DNA from 2 places in the Robertmurraya mangrovi genome. Region 1 is predicted to be linked to the other one. Evidence: riboswitches for the same ligand, from Rfam matches in the RefSeq annotation. Region 1 holds a riboswitch; the other holds the start of a gene.
The links. A riboswitch is a leader RNA that binds a small molecule or an ion and turns the genes downstream of it on or off. The one in region 1 is predicted to bind cobalamin.

Region 1 (10,454 bases):
CGACTAGTCCTAATATCGGATCTCCTCGCCAAACGTATGCGATGATAGAGATTAGCACTCCACATGTTAATCCAATTAAAATTCCCACTCCAGTTTCTCGTAATACGAGACGACTCACGACATTTTTATCAATATCGTTAGAAACTAATCCACGGACAACAACAGCTAATGATTGTGTTCCAGTATTACCTGTCATGCCTGCAATCATCGGCATAAAAAAGGCAAGTGCAACTACCTTTTCAAGCGTTTCTTCATATCCACTGATAATACTTCCTGAAATTAGTCCAATAAATAGAAGAAGAATGAGCCATGGTAGCCGCCGATATGCTGCTACAAAGGCAGGTGTGTCGAAATCAATGGATTTACCAGAAGCGGATAACTTTTCAATATCTTCGTTTGCTTCCTTAATCACGATGTCAATCACATCATCGACTGTGATAATACCGACTAAAGTCTTATCCTCATCAACAACAGGAATCGCTAAGAAGTCATACCTCTCGATAAGACGAGCCACTTCCTCCTGGTCTGTTTCAACGTGAGCGGAAATAACACGCTCATACATAATATTGCGGATGAGTTCAGTTGGTTCAGCCATTAAAAGATCGCGGTATGAAACAACCCCAACAAGTTGGCGGTTTTGATCAACAACATACAAGTAATTAATGGTTTCAGCAAAATCAGCAAAGGTTTTTAGTTTAGCTACCGCTTCTCTTGTAGAATAGTAATCTCGAATCCATACGAAACGATTGGTCATTAATCGACCGGCCGTTTCAGCAGGATAGTTCATGATGTCTTGAACAATATCCGACTCTTCTTTCTTCATTTTTGATAGAAGAATGGTGATTTTTTCAGGCGATAAATCATCAAGTAAAGAGGCTAAGTCATCATTGTCCATTTCATCTAATACTTTTGCTGATTTTTCAATCCCCAGTTTATTTAAGACATCAAGTTGATCTTCCTTGGTTAGTTCTTGCATGAGGTCAGCAAGAGAATCAATATTCAAATATAATAAAAAACGTTTTTTATGTTTAAGAGGTAATTCCTCATAAATTTTTGCTATATCATAAGGTTGAAGCTCGTCAATCATGGCTTCAAATTCCTTATGTCTATTCTCTTTCAAGGCTTTGATAATATAAAGTGTGATTTGATCTTCTGTCATATTTTTAATCATGTAGCCACACTCCTTTCACAGGAAACCTGATTGATAACGTGCATGAAACATATCTTATCATTTTAAAGGCATGTTAATTATAAGAAAAATATTGACTAATTGAAATGGATGTTATGTAAAATTTATCTGTTTAACATAAAAAAAGTTTTCCAATTATATTCGAGTTAATAGATTTTGAAACTATTAATAGTATATGTTCGTCTATATATAGAGGTGCCATGAATGGCTCATGAATATTTTACATAAAATAAGATTTCTTCCTTACTTTCTGATAATATAAATTAATATTATTCTGGGCTTATGTACGTGATGAAAAATGAATTGCTACAAGTCAGTTTAATGTGTTTAAAGCCTAGTCTATTTGAAACCAAACATCGCTAATTTTGTACGGGGGTTTAGTCAGTTGAAAAGAAACAACCATTTAGTCCGGGAAATCATTTATATTCATCTTAATGAAAAAGACCAATATGTTATGTCATATGGGATTGAGTTTGCGGAATTTGCTAGATCTCTCTCTGATTTGATGAATCATGTATTATTACTGAAACATCAATTTGATGATGGGGATTTTAATATGCATACCTTGTTAGAGTATGTACCTAATGAAAGATTTAAAAAGTTAATTCAAGACGATGTCTATGGATACGGAGACTTTTGTTGGATTGATTTTGAAGAAGTAGAAGGGCTTGATGAACTACCTGGACAAGAGTTGGCAGAAATTTTGTACTTAGGGCATATTAAGGATCATTTAAAACAGCCTTTTTATAACCATCTTAGAAATCGATTTGTCTATCTTGCTCATGACGATGGTTGGTGGAATAAAGTATACTACCGCAACATGACAGATTTCTACCGAATGGTTGGGGATGTAGTCGCAGATAAGCTATCAGAAAAAAAGGTAGAAAAGAATCTTTTTGGATTAAAGAAAAAGCGGATTTTCCCTTCTCTCCCAATGGACTTTCTTTTAAATATGCGATCATTAATGAAAGAAGGTATGGTCATCTCTCTGCAAGATATGACTCAAAATCGTGCTAAAATAGAAATTCCTATTTGGGTAATAGGTGACTATAATAACATGGATGATATGTATGATGAGTATGAAAAAGTGGTAAAAGGCAAGTGTGATATCAAATTAGTCTTTGATAAAAAGTTACGTGAGTGGAGATCCTACTCCAATTAAGGCTTGGCTGTTTATGGCCAAGCTTCTTATATTTATCCTCAAAAACAAGGTGTGATGAATAGTGGAACAGATTAAAATACTTTTTCCTAAACCTTTAAAAAAGTCCATTTTTCTAGAGAGGCCGAATCGGTTTATTCTTCATTGTGTTTTAGAAGAAGGGAATGAACAAGTAATCGTACATTTGGCTGACCCAGGTCGACTAAAAGAGCTATTACAACCGGGAACTGTTGTTTGGCTACTAGAAAATGATAATCCAAAACGCAAGACAAGATGGACGGCGGTTCTCTGTGAAAACCCGTTAATACCGGGTGGATTCGTCTCCATTAATACAACTTATCCGAATCGATTAATTGAACGAGCACTTAAGCAAAATGCCATCGAGGAACTGAACGGATGGAACTATAAGAAGTCAGAATATAAATTAGGAGTTTCAAGATGGGATTTCCTTTTGGAAAACAACGTAGGAAGGGAATTATTGCTTGAAGTAAAGAGTGTGACTTTGGCTGATGATAGGGTGGGAAGATTTCCTGATGCTGTAACCGCTAGAGGGACGAAACACGTAAAAGAATTATCCGAGATTGCACATGGAAATTTATATGAAACAGCGATTCTCTTTGTCGCTCAAAGAGAGGATTTAGACCAAGTTACAACCGCCTCTCACATTGACCCCTTATTTGCTGAAGCATTTGCTAATGCCTATAAGAGTGGAGTGAAAATGATCGGGCGTTCTTGTTTTTTATCTTTGGATGGTATTGGCTTAGGTAATAAACTGGAGGTCTATCCTGAAGAACAATTTGTTTAATAAAGTATACATAAATTGAAGAAAATTGTAGAAATTTATCAGAAAATGGTTGCAATTGGCACGAGTGAATGGTGTATAATCTTTCATAGTGATATAAAAACTTCATATACGTTTTAAAGTTAGGTGTCTTCCATTCGTTTTTTGATATGAAAAATGAATGTTTATGAAGACTTAAAAGGGAAGTTGGTGTAAATCCAACACGGTCCCGCCACTGTAAATGGGAGTAAGCTGATTATCCACTGTACGAAATTGTATGGGAAGGTTCAGCAAGCAATGATCATGAGTCAGGAGACCTGCCTAATTTTGCTGCACCAAAAAACCTACGAGGATAGGAAGGTGTATGGCCAGACTTTGAATTTAATTAATAATAGGTCTTCCCATACAACACCAACATCTCCATGTAGGGGATGTTTTTTTGTTGTCATAAAGCTTAACCAACTAAAAAACATCACCAACCGCAAAAGCCTATTTTCATAGGCAAATACTAGGAGGCTATTAAAATGAAAAAGTTTTACTCAGTTTTATTTTTAGTGTTACTTTCGCTAGGAGTTCTAGCTGGCTGTGGGGAAACTAAAGAAATTAAAGAAGAGAGTAAGCCAGCTACAGAAGAAAAGGTAGAGGCTGAATTTCCAGTTACGATTAAAGATGCTCTAGACAATGATGTAGTGATAGAGGCTAAACCAGAAAAGATTGTATCATTAATCCCAAGTAATACCGAAATTGCTTTTGCCCTAGGCTTAAATAAAGAAATTGTAGGAGTCTCCGATTTCGATAATTATCCTGAAGAAGCAACAACAAAAGAGAAAATTGGTGGAATGGAATTTAATTTAGAAAAAATTATTTCCTTAAATCCTGATTTAGTATTAGCACATGCTTCAAGCGCACATAATTCTACAGAAGGACTTCAGCAATTAAGAGATGCTGGAATTACAGTCTTTGTTGTACAAAATGCTGCAAACTTTGATGAAGTGTATGAAACGATCCAAGTAATTGGCACAGTAACTGGTGAGAAAGAAGAAGCGGAGAAAATTGTTGCTAATATGAAAGCAAAGATAGATGAAATCAAAACAAAAGCTGCTTCCATTAAAGAAAAGAAAGTCGTTTTTGTAGAAGTTTCTCCAGCTCCGGATATTTACACTCCAGGAAAAAATACGTTTATGGATGAAATGCTAACGATGGTAGGCGCAGAAAATGCAGCTAGTGACCTTGAAGGTTGGGTAAAAATTGACCAAGAAGCTATGATTGAGCGCAACCCGGATGTCGTTCTTACAACTTATGGTTATTACTCCGAGGATCCAGTTGGTCAAGTATTGAGTCGTGAGGGTTGGGGAAATGTAACAGCTGTAAAAGAAAAACAAATTTTTGATGTAGATTCTGACATGACAAGTCGCTCAGGTCCAAGACTTGTAGAAGGAGTAGAGGCAATTGCAAAGGCAGTTTACCCAGAAGTATTTAAATAAAAAGCTTATTGCTTACTTCGTTGCGGGAGCGTTTCTTTGTTTTGCTATGCTTCTAGGAATATCAATTGGGACGGTATCTGTTCCAATACTTAGTATTGTACAAATAATAGGATCAAAAGTGTTTCCGTTTATATCTGTTAATCAGATTGATCAAATGCACACAAATATAGTGATGAACATACGTTTGCCCCGTGTTATATTAGCGGGTCTTGTAGGGGCGGCTCTCGCAATAGCGGGGGCGGCCTTTCAAGGTCTATTAAGGAATCCACTTGCAGACCCCTACACATTAGGGGTTTCATCAGGCGCCTCTGTAGGTGCCGTCTTAACACTGTTTTTTCAAATTTCTATCCCATTTGTCGGTTCCTTTACCTTACCATTATTAAGTATATTATTTTCATTTCTTACTATTTTTGTTGTACTGACATTTGCGCAAAAAATTGAGCGTTCCATGAGGGTGGAAACGATTATATTAACAGGAATTATATTTAGTTCGTTTTTAGGTGCACTTATCTCTCTAATGATTGCGTTAACTGGTGATGAATTAAGACAAATTATTAACTGGCTATTAGGAAGTGTGTCCATGCGTGGGTGGGCATACATTAAAATTATTTTGCCTTTCTTTATTTTAGGATCTTTTATCTTAATGTTAAATGGCAGAGAGCTAAATGCGATGTCATTTGGAGAAGAGAGGGCACACCATTTAGGAGTAAACGTTCAGAGAAGAAAAATGATTATACTAACGGCAGGTTCTATTTTAACCGGTGCTGCCGTTGCAGTTTCTGGAACGATTGGTTTTGTTGGCCTAGTTATTCCTCACCTTTCTCGTTTACTTTGGGGACCGGATCATAAGCATCTACTCCCGTTATCGATACTAACGGGAAGTGCCTTTCTTATATTAGCAGACCTTGTATCGAGAACCATCATTGCGCCGACCGAGCTTCCGATAGGAGTCATTACTGCTCTAATAGGTGCCCCTGTTTTTGCAATGATTTTATTACAAAGAAAACGAGCAGAAAGAAGTGGTTCGTAGATGCTGAATGTTCAACAAGTGTGTGGAGGTTATACAGGAGAGTCCATACTACGGAATATATCATTTGAAGTAGGAAAAGGAGAACTCTTCGGTATCCTAGGACCAAACGGGAGCGGGAAAACCACTTTATTGAAAATGATTAGCGGAATTCTTCCTATTCAAGAAGGTAGCATATCGGTAAATGGTCAATTGCTATCTAAATTTACACCAAAACAACTAGCTAAAATGGTAGCCGTTTTGCCACAGCATTCTTCTCAAGCCTTTTCTTATACAGTAAAAGAAACGGTCTCACTTGGTCGATATGCCCATCTAGATGGCTGGTTTCAAGGATGGTCAAAAGAGGATGAGAGAATCGTCCAGCAGGTGATGGTACAAACGGGTGTAGCCGATTTTTCCCATCGTGATATTCAGCAGCTGTCTGGAGGCGAGAGACAAAGAGTCTATCTTGCGCAAGCTTTAGCCCAAGAGCCTGAAATCTTATTGCTAGATGAACCAACGAATCATTTAGATTTATCTTATCAAAAGGAATTACTAGATTTATTAAAGAAATGGACAAACGAACGTAGTTTAACGGTCATATCCATATTTCACGATTTGAATTTGGCAGGGCTTTATTGTGACCAATTACTTTTACTAAATGAAGGGGCCATTAATAAACGTGGTACCCCTAATGAAGTATTGAAAGAAGAACGAATTAAAGAAGTTTATCAAACTGAAATCAAAAAGCATCCACATCCTAAAGTACCTGTTCCGCAAATGGTTCTTCTTCCAGAATGGCAGAATGAGCTCGAGAAAAAAGATCCTATAATCAACCCCAACATGCTTAGCCTTAGTAAGGACCACATTGTATTACAGTCATCAGTCCCTTTAAGAACGATGTCTTCAGGAGTAGTTGGTGCTGGGATGGGTTGGTACGAAACTTTTATTAACCGTCATGTGGACAAAAATTATGATTGTAGCGATCATCGAAAAGAAATGGCTGAGTATATAAGATCTCATGGATTTGATCCTAACGAGTCAGTAGGAATGATGACAGCCGTTCGACTGGAAGATGTATCGTATCGTTTATATACAGAAAAAGATTTTTCAGTATTTGTGGTTGTGACAGCGGGAGTAGGGAATGCTGTTGATGCTTCTAAAAGTGATTCTCATTCATTTGAAATGGTTCCAGGGACCATTAATACATGGGTATTTATCAATGGAAATATTACAGAGGAAGCTTTTATACAAGGGATTATGACGGCCACAGAAGCAAAAGTGAAATCTCTCCAAGACCAAATGGTAATAGACCGGATGACCGGTACATTAGCAACAGGGACATCTACGGACAGTATCCTAATTGCGGCTACACAAAGTGGAAAAAGCTTAGAATTTGCAGGAACCATCACACCTTTAGGGAAATTAATTAGTAAAGGTGTGTATGAATGTACAACAGAGGCAATTGGAAAATATGTAAAGAGGATTCAAGAATGATTACGTATCACTTATTAGCGATTAGCGTGGCTTATATCATAGACTCCATTATAGGTGATCCACCAACATGGCCCCATCCGGTTAGGTGGATCGGTTCTCTAATTTCAAAGCTAGAAAAGAAACTAAATAGCGGTTACTCAAAAAAGTTTAAAGGAGTTCTTATGCTCCTTTTTGTTTTAGTGACCGTTTTTCTAGTGGTTACTGCCATTACAGCAGCTTTTTATTCTATTCATCCTGTTCTAGGAGTTTTAGTAGAAGGATTAATCATTGCTACTACCATTGCTCAAAAGAGCTTGAAGGAGGCTGCCCTAGAAGTTTATCATCCATTGAAAAAGGGTGATATGAAGGAAGCAAGATTGAAGCTTTCCTATATTGTCGGAAGAGATACGGAAAAGCTTGATGAGAAAGAGGTTGTTAGAGGGACGGTAGAGACAGTAGCCGAAAATACAAGCGATGGTGTCACAGCTCCGTTATTTTGGGCATTGATTGGTGGAGCACCACTTGCCATGGTCTATCGATCAATCAATACATGTGATTCAATGGTTGGAAATATGAGCGAACGATACCGAGAATTTGGATGGGCATCAGCCAAACTCGACGATGTAGTCAATTGGATTCCTAGTCGAATCACGGGTGTACTAATGCTTCTTAGTACGAGGCCTGAGCAATCAAATTACAGAGCTGTGTGGACTCTTTTATTTCGTGATGCTAAAAGGCATCCAAGTCCGAATAGTGGTTGGGGAGAGGCGGCAGTTGCTGCTATATTAGGTATTCAGCTCGGAGGAATTAACTATTACAAAGGAGTAATATCCAACAGAGCCAAGATGGGAGATCCTATTGTGCCGTTAGCTAAGGATCATATTTTAAAAACAAATCAAATATTAACTCGAACCGTTTTACTATTTTTATTCACTTTATGGATTGGAGGGGTTTTGTTTGAAATGGCCATCTCATGGATCGAATCCTCAGTATTTATTTGAAGCCATGGGTCTTCCCTTACCCAAAAGGTATATCGACTTTAGCGCCAATATTAACCCTTTGGGGCCACCGGAATCATTAACAAAACAGTGGAATGAATTTATACATAAAATTAATGTTTATCCTGACCCATATTCTACTAGGCTAAAAGAAAATATTGCTGAGAAAGAAAACCTTCTATCCACTCAAGTTCTTATCGGTAATGGAGGGGCAGAGATAATTACACTTATAGCTAGAATGTTAACTGGGAAGAGAGTTCTTATTATTCAACCGACTTTTTCTGAGTATGAAAAAGCTTGTAAGGCCAATGGTTGTGAAGTCCGTTATCTTCAGGTGAACCATCAACAGGACTGGATGGTTGATTTAGAGTTGTTAAAAGAGGAATTAAGGACAGCTGATGCAATGTTCTTATGTAACCCCAATAATCCAACAGGTGTTGTTTATTCAAAGAGCCAGATTATAGATATCCTTAAACTATGTGACAAAAACGATTGCCAACTGATTTTAGATGAAGCTTTCTATGATTTTTTAGTAGATTACAAATCAATTACTAGTTTGATTAAGCAATATTCAAACTTAATCATCTTGCGTTCAATGACTAAAATGTTTTCCATACCAGGATTAAGACTTGGTTATGTGATGGCTACAGAGAGTGTAGTTGAACAAATCACTACTTATCAATCCCACTGGAGTGTAAACACCATTGCTATGCTAGCTGGGGAAGCATGCTTAGAGGATGAGGCATTTATCATTAATACACAGAATTACATTCAACGAGAGAGGAAGAGGTTATTTTCTTTTTTTGAAAAAGAAAATTTTATTGTGTCTCCATCACAGGTGAATTTTTATTTATTACGTGATGCAAAGACAGAAGATTCATTTCAACTATTTACTTTTTTACTTCAAAAAGGAATCATTCCAAGACACACCTTTAATTTTCCTGGATTAGAAGGAAGTTGGTTACGTTTTGCCATTAAGAGTACGGAAGAAAATGACCAGCTCATGGAGGTGCTTCAAGAGTGGCGAATACATCTAGACTAGTCTTTGTTACGGGCGGTGTAAGAAGTGGAAAAAGTAGTTTTGCAGAAAGGCTAGCGGAAATGGAATCAATCAGAACCGAGGGGTCTCTACATTATATAGCTACAGGAGTAAACTCTGATTCGGAGATGGCAAAAAGAATCGTTAGACATCAACAAGAAAGAACAAATAGCGAATTAGACTGGAATACATGGGAACAGTCCCATAATGTTGGAAACCTTGCGCCTAAATTTTCGAATAAAGACATCATCTTGTTGGATTGCTTAACAACCCTATTAAATAATGAATTTTTTACTCGTCATCAGGATTGGGATGAGAAGTTTCAATTAGAAGTACAAGACTGGATTTTAACGGGTATTGATCAATTGAGGGAGAAGTGTCACACACTTATTGTTGTAAGCAATGAATTATTACATGAAGGATTGCTTAATAATGATCTCGTTTTTATCTATGGTCGTTTAATTGGACGGTTACATCAGCAACTAGTAACTAACGCGGATCAAGCTTATTTAATTGAGTCGGGTATTCCAATCTTAATGAAGGGGGAGAGAAGATGAAGGGGGTTATGATACAAGGAACGGCATCGGATGTGGGAAAAAGTTTTATTGTCACTGCCTTATGCCGACTCTTTGTTAATGAAGGGTATAAAGTTACACCATTTAAGTCTCAAAACATGTCCAATAATTCTTACGTAACCCTTGATGGAAAAGAGATTGGAAGAGCTCAAGGAATTCAAGCAGAGGCGGCTAAAATAGAAGCGACCGTTTGGATGAATCCAATTCTCTTGAAACCAAGATCGAATTTACAGTCCGAAGTAGTTTATTTAGGAAAAGCGGAGCAAGTATTGTCTGGAGTAGGATATCGTGAAACTTTTTACGAAAAGGGACTTGCAGTGATTCAGTCTGCCTTAACAGAACTACAAAAAGAATTTGATGTCGTCATTATCGAAGGTGCCGGTAGTCCAGTAGAAATCAATTTAAAAGATAAAGAGCTTGTGAATATGAAAGTGGCAGAAATAGCTGATGTTCCGGTCATTCTTGTAGCTGATATTGACCGTGGAGGGGTATTCGCCAGTATTGTAGGGACTTTAGAGCTCTTAACTGAAGATGAGAGACGACGAGTGAAAGGGGTAATAATTAATAAATTCCGGGGAGATATCCATCTTTTTGAAGACGGCATAAGTTGGTTAGAAGAGAAAACTGGAATTCCTGTATTAGGAGTGCTTCCTTATATAGAAAATCATATGATTGATGGTGAAGATTCTTTATCCATTCAAAATAATGGTAAAAGTGAAGGGGCTGACCTAGACATCGCTGTCATCC
Region 2 (10,454 bases), on a different contig from region 1:
TCCTCGTAAAGGTTCTCAAGGCCAAGCTGTCTAAGACGCTTATTGGCTAGGTACTCCAAATACCCTTTAAACTCTGGCAAATCGATCCCACTAATATTTTCGAAAATATGATCAGCCCATTCTTTTTCGAGCTGGGTTGCTTGCTCAATGGAATGGTAAATATAATCAATATTCTCTTTTGTGTGAAGAGAAGGATTTTCCGTTAATAAAATTCGAATAAATTGGGACATAAAATAAGCATGCTGCATTTCATCTCGTTGAATATAGCTAATCATCGTACTGGTTTTTAACATTTTTTGTTGCCTCGCTAAATGATAGAAAAAAGCAAACCCCGCATAAAAATAGATTCCTTCTAAATTGATAGAGTTTATCGCTAGAGCTAATAAGGTTCGTGGAGTTGGATTTTCCCTGAATTGTTCATAGGCATCTAATATTAGTTGATTCCTTTTCATAATGATTGGGTCCGTCTTTGCTTCATTAAATCTAGCGTTTTGTTCTTGTAACGGAATCAATGAACTTAAAATGTACGAATAGGATTCATTGTGAACGGCTTCCTGTTGAGAGATGACGGCAAAAATGGCTTTAAAACTCGAATCCGTTACATAATCCATGACTTGACTCATGGTGGGAGTTTGTAAGCTATCTAAACAAGCTAGCTGTGTATTAATTTTTAAAAAGGCATTTTGTTCCTCATCACTTAGATGACCCCATTGTTTAATATCATCTTGCATATTAATTTCTTTGGCTATCCAGAAGTTTGATAATAAAGTTTGGTACAAATCATACATTTGTGGATAAGCAATATCATTCCAGTTTAATAAACCAGAGGACTTTCCATTAATAATACCTGTTGATTTGTTTGGATGCTCTGGGTTTAATAATTTAACTTTCTTTATCGGTTCATTTTGAGTAAGCATGTTGGATTCCCCCTAATTAACTATGACAAGCTTCGCATTCATTTAGTTCACCCTGAGACGTACTTCTAACATAGTAAGTGGTTTTTAAGCCCTGTTTCCAAGCTACTAGATGTAAGCTTAATAGTTCCTTAGCTTTGATATCATGTCGAACATACAAATTAAAACTAATTCCTTGGTCAATATGTCTTTGACGGGCAGCATTTTGCTTGATGCTCCAATGCTGATCTAAAAAATGCCTCGTTTTTCTGTAATAATCGTAAGTATGATGGTTTAGGTCAGGTGCCGTAACTTTAAATTTAAAATTCTTCTTCTCCTCTGCATATTCCACCGCATAAAGTGGATCAATTCCATCCGTAGAACCTCCGATCTTAGCTGTAGATGAGTTCGGTGCAATCGCCATCATCCAACCATTTCTAACCCCGTGTTCAGAAACGTCCTTCTGTAATTTCTCCCAGCGTTCAGACGTATAGTTCTTTTGCCCAAAATATTCACCCGTTTGCCACTGGGAACCTCTGAAGGATGGATATGCTCCCTTTTCCTTAGCCAGTTCCATGGACGAATGAATCGTATAAAAGGCAATATCCTCGTATAATTCATCAGCAAATTTAATAGCCTCTTCCGATTCCCAATGAATGCCCTCTAATGCTAATAGATGATGCCAACCAAAGGTACCTAGACCCACCGCTCGATATTTTTTATTCGTCGCCTCCGCTTGTCCAACCGAAAGAGTGTTCAAGTCTATTACATTATCAAGCATCCTCATTTGAATAGGTATTAATCTTGGTAACACATTGGCCCTAAATGCACTTGCTAGGTTAATAGATGAGAGATTACAAACAACGAAGTCCCCAGGTTTACGAACGATTACGATGTTTCCCTCTTCATCCTGATATTCTTTTATAATGGTGGTTGCTGACATATTTTGAGTAATTTCTGTACAAAGGTTACTACAGAAAATCGCGGTACGTCCTTTACCTAACACATGTTTATTCGGATTCTTCCGGTTTACTTCATCACGGTAAAACATATAAGGGGTACCTGTTTCTAATTGGGAAACCATGATTCGTGCCATAATATCCATTGCTCGATAGGTTTTTCCTGGAAGGAGAGGATGAGAAACGGCTTCCCAATACTTCTGAGTGAAATATTTTTCATCACTTTCATCATAAAAATCTTCCAAGCCCAGTGAATTTCCATTTTCATCTTTCCAGCCCATGATTTGTTTCACTTCATAGGGGCAAAACGTATGCCACTCGCCAATACTTCTACCAGATTCATCTGTCTCTCCTAATGCTTCCATAAATAAATCAGGTATTGCAACACCAGTAAATATATCGTGTGCTTTTCTTCTCTCATCCCCATTATTGGTTTTTAAGTCTAAAAATCCGTTCATGATATCCTTGTGAAAAACATCTAAATAAACAGCGATGGCCCCTTGTCGTTGCCCTAATTGATCCACACTTACAGCCGTGTTATTGATTTGACGAATCCAAGGTACGATTCCAGAAGAATTGCCTTTATATTTTTTAATATCTGATCCTAGAGCACGGACCTTACCATAATACACACCTAAACCGCCGCCATCCTTGCTAAGTCTTGCAACATCCCAGTTATTCAAGTAGATACTGTCTAGGGAGTCATCTACCGTATCAATAAAACAGGATGAAAGCTGTCCCACTCGTTTTCCTGCATTGGCTAGAGTAGGTGTGGCAACCGTCATATGTAAATTACTTAGTGCCCAATAGGCCTCTTTAATATAGGAAAGCCGCTTTTCTTTCACTTCATTCTTCATTAGGAACATAGCAATAATCATAAAACGTTCTTGTGGTAATTCATAAATATTCCCATCAAAATCCTTCGCGAGATATCGATCTGCTAATAAAAATAGTCCAATATATTGAAATAAATAGTCTTTTTCAGGATCAATAAGGCTGCCTAATTCGTCTATTTCTTCCTTTGAGTACGAGTGCAGTAAATCTTCATTATAAATTCCTAACTCTACTAATTGACTGATTAGTAAATAAAAGGAACCATACTTCTGATTCACATCATATCCCCTTACTCTAGCCACATCTTGGTACAATTTATATAAGTACATTTGTGCAGCTAAAAATGTCCAATTGGGTTCATCTATAGACACTTTGTTTAAGGCAAAATGAAGCGCTTCTTCTCTTTGACTTTCTTCATCTAAACCTGAAATTCTTTTTAATAAGTTACTAGTGTCTAAATGATAAATTTGAGTGACCTCTTGAATGATTGTTTCAATCTGATTCAACATTTGTGTTTTCATCTATTTAAAACTCCTCTACTGGATTGGCTATTTTCAGTCTTCTCTCTCTTCTTTGTTTCGCATGTAACAAGAACTTTTTTTCTTCTTCCGTTTCCGGTTCAACTCCTGGTACAGGCACTGGCTTCCCCTCTTCATTTATAGCGACCATGGTCAAAATGGAAGTAGTCGTTAATGTTCTTTCACCCGATTCATATTTTTCACACTCTACTTTTACAAAAACCTCCATAGAAGTTCTCCCTGTAGAGATGACAAAACCTTCTAGAGTTAAAATATCTCCTACTTTTGCAGAACTTAGAAAATTGACCGTATCGATAGAAGCTGTTACAACTACTTTTTTGCTATGTTTCATGGCTGCTATGGCAGCTATTTCATCTATATAAGATAAAACCGTCCCTCCAAAAATCGTTCCCATGTGATTGGTATCAGGGGGTAATACCAGCTTTGTTTGAATGGTTCGTGAGACATTCGTTGATAATTTGTTCATAACATTCCTTCTTTCCTACTATTTAACATTTATTTGAAACACAAAAAATCCATTACTTCTTGAGTAATGGATTTATCAGTAGAATTACATGATTATATTAACGTAGGAAAAAACAGTCGTTTCATTTGCCCACCATTAATACACCCTCATTCTACCTTCCCAACTCCCGAAGAAGATAATACGATATAAAAATGGCAGGTCTCCTGACTTATGCTTCACCCTACTATAAGTCCTTCCCATCATATGACAGTGGATGTACTTATTTCGTCAGCATTTACAGTTGCGGGGACAGTTCTGGATTTTGACCAGATTCCCTATTAAGTATTAATAACACCATTTTTACTGGCAATACACAATATGTAGTTGTCTTTAAAAATACAATACAATATATTGATAGTCTAGTATAGATTTCCTCATTTGGCAACAGCAAATATTTTATGCCCAACCATTAGAAAATGGCTGAGCAAGAGATTCTTCCCGAATTTTACATTTTAAATCATCGTTTAAAATTATCATTTCCGCAATATCTTCTCCATCGCTTTTCCTTTTGCTAACTCGTCAATCAGCTTATCCAAATAGCGAATTTCTCGCATAGTAGCCTCTTCAATGTCTTCTATTCGGACACCGCAAATGACTCCTTTAATCAAAACACGCGAAGGATTGAGTTCGGGAGCTTCCGCAAAGAAAGTCTCAAAGTCTGTCTTTTTTTCCAATAGCGTTTCTAACTCTTCCTGGCTATATCCTGTCAACCAACGGATGATTTCATCCACTTCTATTTTCGTACGTCCTTTTTTCTCCGCCTTTGTAATATAGTGGGGATAGACACTTGCGAAACTCATCGTATATATCTTATGTTTGGACATGATCTATTCTCCTTAATATACTTTTCTGTATTATAGTTAGAATTATGGTGAAGTTCAATGAGTGGCAATTAATGATTAGCTTTATTCTCGTTTTCCTTTTGAGTATAATTACTGAAACAAACCGAACAACCAAACGATTAAATACATAGGAATGGCAACAATAATACCCCCTGCAAGTAAATAACCTACAGATTGTATGATAAATTTAATAATATCATAGATAGCTCCTGCTAAGTCATCAACAAACCTGACCACTAATGAACCCTCCCCCACCTCTAATATGTAAATCAATAATAACATTGTTTTCCTTGGAAAAAATCAAAACGCAAGGTCTCACATTAACAATGTCTCTTAAATTAAACAGCGCCTATAAACCAATAAAGTACCCACTATTTAAGTATGCTATTTAATATTGGTGGAGAAAGAATTAATACTACGGAACAAATGTTTAGCATTCTAGAAAGTTTTTTAGGGAGTTTTTCCTTTCCTTTACCTTTATACCAACCAGAAAACTGCCATCGATTTCTGTAAAGCACAAAAAGGAATAAATAAATCCCAAGACTAGCAGTCCATCCATATTGCTCCATATTTATATCAAATTCTGAGTATAACGTTCCCAATACATAGGCTAAAATACTACCAAGAAATAAAAATATCAAAATAATACGAGCCAGCTCTAGTAATACCCTCAAATCAAAAACCCCCCTATTGAAAATAGTTTTAAACCTTCTGCTCGTTGTATTTAGTTTAAATTGACTTATTCTCTTTAGTCCATCCTACTATAACAATACGGATTATATAAGTGATTATCAATACGATTATAATTAAATTCGAGTATCTAATCATTCCTGTAATGGAATAAGCAAGTGTATATAACGTTAGGAAAAACATTGGTAAAATATTAAAAATGAACTGTACCCATTTACTTGTAAAATAAGTGACTATTAATGCAATGACAATTCCCAAAATACTAATTATCGTTAAAGGAAGTAAGTAAATCTCTTGAAGATCAAATTGAAATAAATAAATTATATATATGAATAACAACACACTTGCTAAGATTATGCGAATCCATTTATTAATCTTTAATCAACTCTTTCTCACTCCCTACCTTACTTAAGCGTTAAAACAAAGTACCGCTCCTAAAATAAATTCTACCATAATAATACAACCCTGAATGAACCAAACTGGTTTGTTAGTCGAATAAGAAAAAAAGTTGCAGATCAACATTTGACCCGCAACTCATGCTACTTGTATTCACAAACCAATTTACTAAAATGACCTGTTCATTCAAGAGGATATCACTCCATCAATCCGTCACCTAATAAATACAAATACCCTATTGAACTCTAATAACAATCTTCCCCTTTGTACGTCCGCTTTCTATGTGTCGGTGTGCCTCAACAATCTGTTCCAAAGGAAAACATTTCTCAATAACAGGTTTTAATTTTTCTTCCTCTACAAGACCACTTAAGAAATCCAAATCTCCATCGTTTGGCTCCGTAAAATGGATCTTTGCTTTTTTGCGCTTAATTAATGAACCTATCAACAATTGAGCTGGGTGGTATTTAGGGTAAAATAAGTGTTCGGTAATATAAACTCCTTTCTCACTTAGAGAGTTTAAACAACTGAAAAAGGTTCGCTTACCAACGGCATCCAGAATGATATCGTACTTATTTCCATTATCCGTGAAGTCTTCCTTCGTATAATCAATCACATCATGTGCCCCAAGCTTCTTAACCCAACCAAGATTGGATGTACTACAAACAGCCGTTACCTCAGCCCCAAAATAATTGGCAAGTTGAACAGCAAAATGCCCTACTCCACCAGATGCCCCGTATATTAAGACTTTTTGTCCTTCTTTTACCTTTGCAACATCTCTCAATGCTTGTAACGCCGTTTGAGCAGCACACGGTATAGCGGCTGCCTCCTCAAAAGTTAAGTTTTTCGGCATATGACTTAAGAAATTCTCACGTGGAGACACATATTCAGAATGAGATCCGAAGCAACTACCAAAAACGTGATCACCCACCTTAAATTTACGAACATTTTCACCGACAGCCTCAATAGTACCCGCAACATCAATGCCTAGTATGGAATTTTTGGGTTTTGTTAGTCCATTACCCACCCTTGTTGGTAAATAGCCCTTTCGATACAAATAGTCTAATGTATTGACGGATGCACTGTGTACACGAATCAACACCCTATCTTGTTCTATGATGGAGGGCTGTTCGACTTCCTTTATACCCATAACTTCAGGGGGACCATAAGTACGATAAACTGCTGCTTTCACCCGCATACCTCCGTAAACAATCTATTTTCTTTGTATAGAAAAACTACCTATAGAAAAAGGTGAAGCGCATCTAAACAAACAGCTAGGAATTATGTAGTTGTATTTAATCTAATACTAGTCACTAGATGATAATATGTTTAATTTTATATATTCTTCTTATTAGCTTTTATACCGCTCTGAAAATATAAAATATTTACGGGGAAGAATTCAATTAAAAAGATCATCTCCCTCCTAGAAAATTTCTCTTTCAACCACTAAGTAAAAGAAACAACTAGCTTTTGTATAAACGAACCCTCTTCACTCAATAATTAAAATAATTGACAATTGATCAGTATGTTTATATTATATGTTTAAACATTTAAACATTTAAACATTTAATCGTTTTATAAAATATATAAACATAAAGGTAGGTTTTTTATATAAAAAAAACAGCTGTTGTAACAGGAGCATCTAGTGGTTTAGGTTTAGAATTTGTTAAATTATTTGCTAATGATGGGTATAACCTAGTGGTAATCGCTCGAAATGAAGAAAAACTTCAAGAATTAAAAAGAACTTATCCAAATATTACTGTTACTGTTATTTCAAAGGATTTAAGCAAGCCTAATGGGATCAAGGAAGTAGTTGATGTAATAAGAACACAAAAGATTACAGTGGATGTCTTGGTTAATAATGCTGGATTCGGGCTGTTAGGGGCCTTTGAGGATCTAAGTATTGAGGAGCAATTAAATATGATACAACTTAATATTTCTTCTTTAACCGAGTTAACCTATCATTTGCTTCCCGATTTGAAGAAAACTTCTGGAAAAATATTGAATATTGCTAGTACAGCTGCATTCCAACCAGGACCGAATATGGCCGTATATTACGCAACAAAAGCATTTGTTCTATCCTTTTCTGAAGCATTAGCAGAAGAGTTAAGAGAAGTTGCCATTACGGTAACCACTCTTTGCCCAGGTGCAACGAAGACAAACTTTAGCTCCGTTGCAAAAGTTGAAAACACAAAAATGTTTAGCAATGCCATGTCTTCTGAAGTAGTAGCAAAAATAGGGTATGTTTCTTTGATGCAAGGAAAAAGAGTGGTTATACCAGGGGGGCTAAATAAGGTTGGAGCATTGGTTGCTAAATTTTTGCCTAGACGAACGGCAGCTAAAGTTGCTAAACTTGTGATGACAGAGAACTAGACTATGCATATAAAATGAGGTCTGAATAATGACAAAACAAGCAGTTGACGTTTTTCGTTCTTGTATTCCATTGTTTACAGCATTGAGTGATCCAGCTAGACAGGATATTATCTTGCTATTAGCCGAACGGGAAAGTCTTAGTGTTAATGAGATTGCCGATGCATCTACGCTTTCTCGACCCGCCATTTCGCACCATCTGAAAATATTAAGAGATAACCAACTAGTGAAGATTGAACAACAAGGAACGTTGCGCTACTATTCATTAACGTTAGAGAACAGTGTGTCCCAATTAAAAGAGTTAATAGATATTGTAGAGCAGGACTGTATCCTATAATAGATAAAAGAACAGACTTGATATGAGTCTGTTCTTTTAGTTCTATTAAAACTCCTCTAACTAGGTTATGGAATGTTTTCTTCATCATTTTCCTCCAACAACTTCCTGTTTTTTCAAATCAACATCTTTATCCAAAGTGACTCTAATATTCTGTGGCAACAGCCCCTAATGATATGGCTCTAATATGTTTGTCTTGTTTTATCTTTAGTAACTCTTCCTTTGTTCCAGTTACTACAACGCCAAGAATAATCCCATCTTTCATGTTTTGTTTCACATTTTCTAAAAGAGGGTTAATTAAATAACGATAATTTCCTGTATCTTTTAGTTTTGCTAAAGTAGCCAGGAAATCCTCCTCATTTTGAGTTTCCATTTTTCCTTCGCCTTTCATGGTTTGAACACTAAATCCATAAACATAGGATGCAGAGTCACCTGAACTATGAAGTCCTTTTAATTGCTCTATAGCTCTTAGGTTATAATCATTAACCCGATACCAAGAAATCTTATTTTTTAAATTAAAAAATTCCTGTACTTCTTTAACTGTATAAGATTGGTCAAATGAGATTGCCACTTCCATTACCGCATCATCTGGGGCATTTTGTATTAAGTCTAAATCGTTATAAATGTTTTCATATTCAAACCACGGATGATAAAACTGCATCGTTCTTTGTCCATTTATCGTGTTATAATACCGAACATTTCCCTCTGTTTCACCAACGGTAACCTCATCATAAACCGATAAAGCTGATGAGTTTTCATTATGTCCTAATGCATTAAACTCTCGAAAGTCATTCCCCCAAGGGACTACTCGATCTTCTATTAACTTATATTTATTGTAGGTATAGGTTCCCGATAGGATTCCATAATCAAAGGTCCCGCCCCCTATATGGATATTAGGTTCCGAAATTTCAAATAGTAATCTATTAGCCTCAACTGCTTTTTCGTGGGCATGATTGACAATCATACCATTAATAAATAGCGAAAGGGCGCCTATAAAAAATAGTGAAATCGTTGAAACCATTATATTTCGGATCACACTTTTTCTTTTTGCCTTTTTAACAATCCCTTCAATATCATTAGATTGAAATGCGTCATTTCTCATTATGATTCCCCCCAAAAAAACTGGTAAGTTTCTTCCTAGTGCGATATAAATAGGTCTTAACATTACTTTCTTTTAGATTGAGGTGTTCTGAAATTTCTTTATATGAAAATTCATCCTCATACTTCATTTTTATTAATTGCCGTTCAAGTGGTTTTAATTGGTGTAACACCTGCTCATACTCATTTTTCTCTTCTAGTTTTATCACGCTTTCTTCCACGTGGTTTTCCTCTGAATCCAGTAGAAATTCATCAAACTCAATCATGGTTCGACTGCCGTTTTTTCTACAAAGGTCGTAATATTGATTAATTGAAACCTTGTATATCCATGACTTAAAAGCCTTAGAGTGAATACCATCAATATTCAAAAATGCACGATATAAGGATTCTTGAACAATATCTTTTGCATCTTCTGGATTAGCCCCCATCGAGCAAAGTTTTTGATATATATCATTAGATAATCTAGTTATCTCTTCATTTGAGGGCTTACTCATTGTTTCATCTCCTTTCACAACTACTAAAACGAATGAAACTTGATTATGTATACAAAAATATGAATCATTTTTTCCTAAAAATTTAATTCATTAAAAAAGCTTTACTTCCTATTTGAAGCAAAGCCTAATTTTTATTAGCTGTTAATTATATCTTTATCAAATATAATATTATGTCCTTCTTTCCAACTATACTAAATCGTTAGTTAAATAAAAAGGATTTCTCCTCCTTAAAGTTTCGAAACTAATAAGAGGTTCATGGTACTCCTTGGAAAAGTCGGCTTGTGAATTGAAGAATATCCAATAAATAATTTCGCATAATAAAAAATATGAAAAGTATAGGAGGTGAACCGCTTTGGATAAAGAGGATATAAAATTTACCTCAGCGGAAATTGGTACTCTGTGGGGAGCTTATGTTAATGGGACTGCGATAGATACTGTTAATAGATATATGGTATCCATAGTTGAGAATGAGAAAATAAAAGCAGTTTTAGAAGAAGCGATCC

Region 2: another riboswitch for cobalamin. It lies ahead of SM124_RS14640 (acyl-CoA thioesterase); the one in region 1 lies ahead of SM124_RS21105 (ABC transporter substrate-binding protein).

The regions. Positions count from the first base shown of each region.
Region 1 covers NZ_JAXOFX010000021.1:51,246-61,699, forward strand. Annotated here, with positions in the region: gene mgtE (magnesium transporter) at 1-1,171, opposite strand, end outside; gene SM124_RS21095 (hypothetical protein) at 1,575-2,351, shown strand; gene sfsA (DNA/RNA nuclease SfsA) at 2,413-3,153, shown strand; cobalamin riboswitch at 3,258-3,468, shown strand; gene SM124_RS21105 (ABC transporter substrate-binding protein) at 3,654-4,613, shown strand; gene SM124_RS21110 (FecCD family ABC transporter permease) at 4,579-5,643, shown strand; gene SM124_RS21115 (heme ABC transporter ATP-binding protein) at 5,644-7,116, shown strand; gene cbiB (adenosylcobinamide-phosphate synthase CbiB) at 7,113-8,096, shown strand; gene cobD (threonine-phosphate decarboxylase CobD) at 8,053-9,135, shown strand; gene SM124_RS21130 (bifunctional adenosylcobinamide kinase/adenosylcobinamide-phosphate guanylyltransferase) at 9,114-9,689, shown strand; gene SM124_RS21135 (cobyric acid synthase) at 9,686-10,454, shown strand, end outside.
Region 2 covers NZ_JAXOFX010000009.1:135,129-145,582, forward strand. Annotated here, with positions in the region: gene SM124_RS14630 (ribonucleotide-diphosphate reductase subunit beta) at 1-917, opposite strand, end outside; gene SM124_RS14635 (ribonucleoside-diphosphate reductase subunit alpha) at 934-3,207, opposite strand; gene SM124_RS14640 (acyl-CoA thioesterase) at 3,212-3,691, opposite strand; cobalamin riboswitch at 3,868-4,044, opposite strand; gene SM124_RS14645 (DUF2200 domain-containing protein) at 4,204-4,554, opposite strand; gene SM124_RS14650 (hypothetical protein) at 4,663-4,809, opposite strand; gene SM124_RS14655 (hypothetical protein) at 4,944-5,246, opposite strand; gene SM124_RS14660 (NAD(P)-dependent alcohol dehydrogenase) at 5,894-6,847, opposite strand; gene SM124_RS14665 (SDR family NAD(P)-dependent oxidoreductase) at 7,267-8,028, shown strand; gene SM124_RS14670 (ArsR/SmtB family transcription factor) at 8,057-8,362, shown strand; gene SM124_RS14675 (anti sigma factor C-terminal domain-containing protein) at 8,505-9,461, opposite strand; gene SM124_RS14680 (RNA polymerase sigma factor) at 9,451-9,951, opposite strand; gene SM124_RS14685 (DUF3231 family protein) at 10,304-10,454, shown strand, end outside.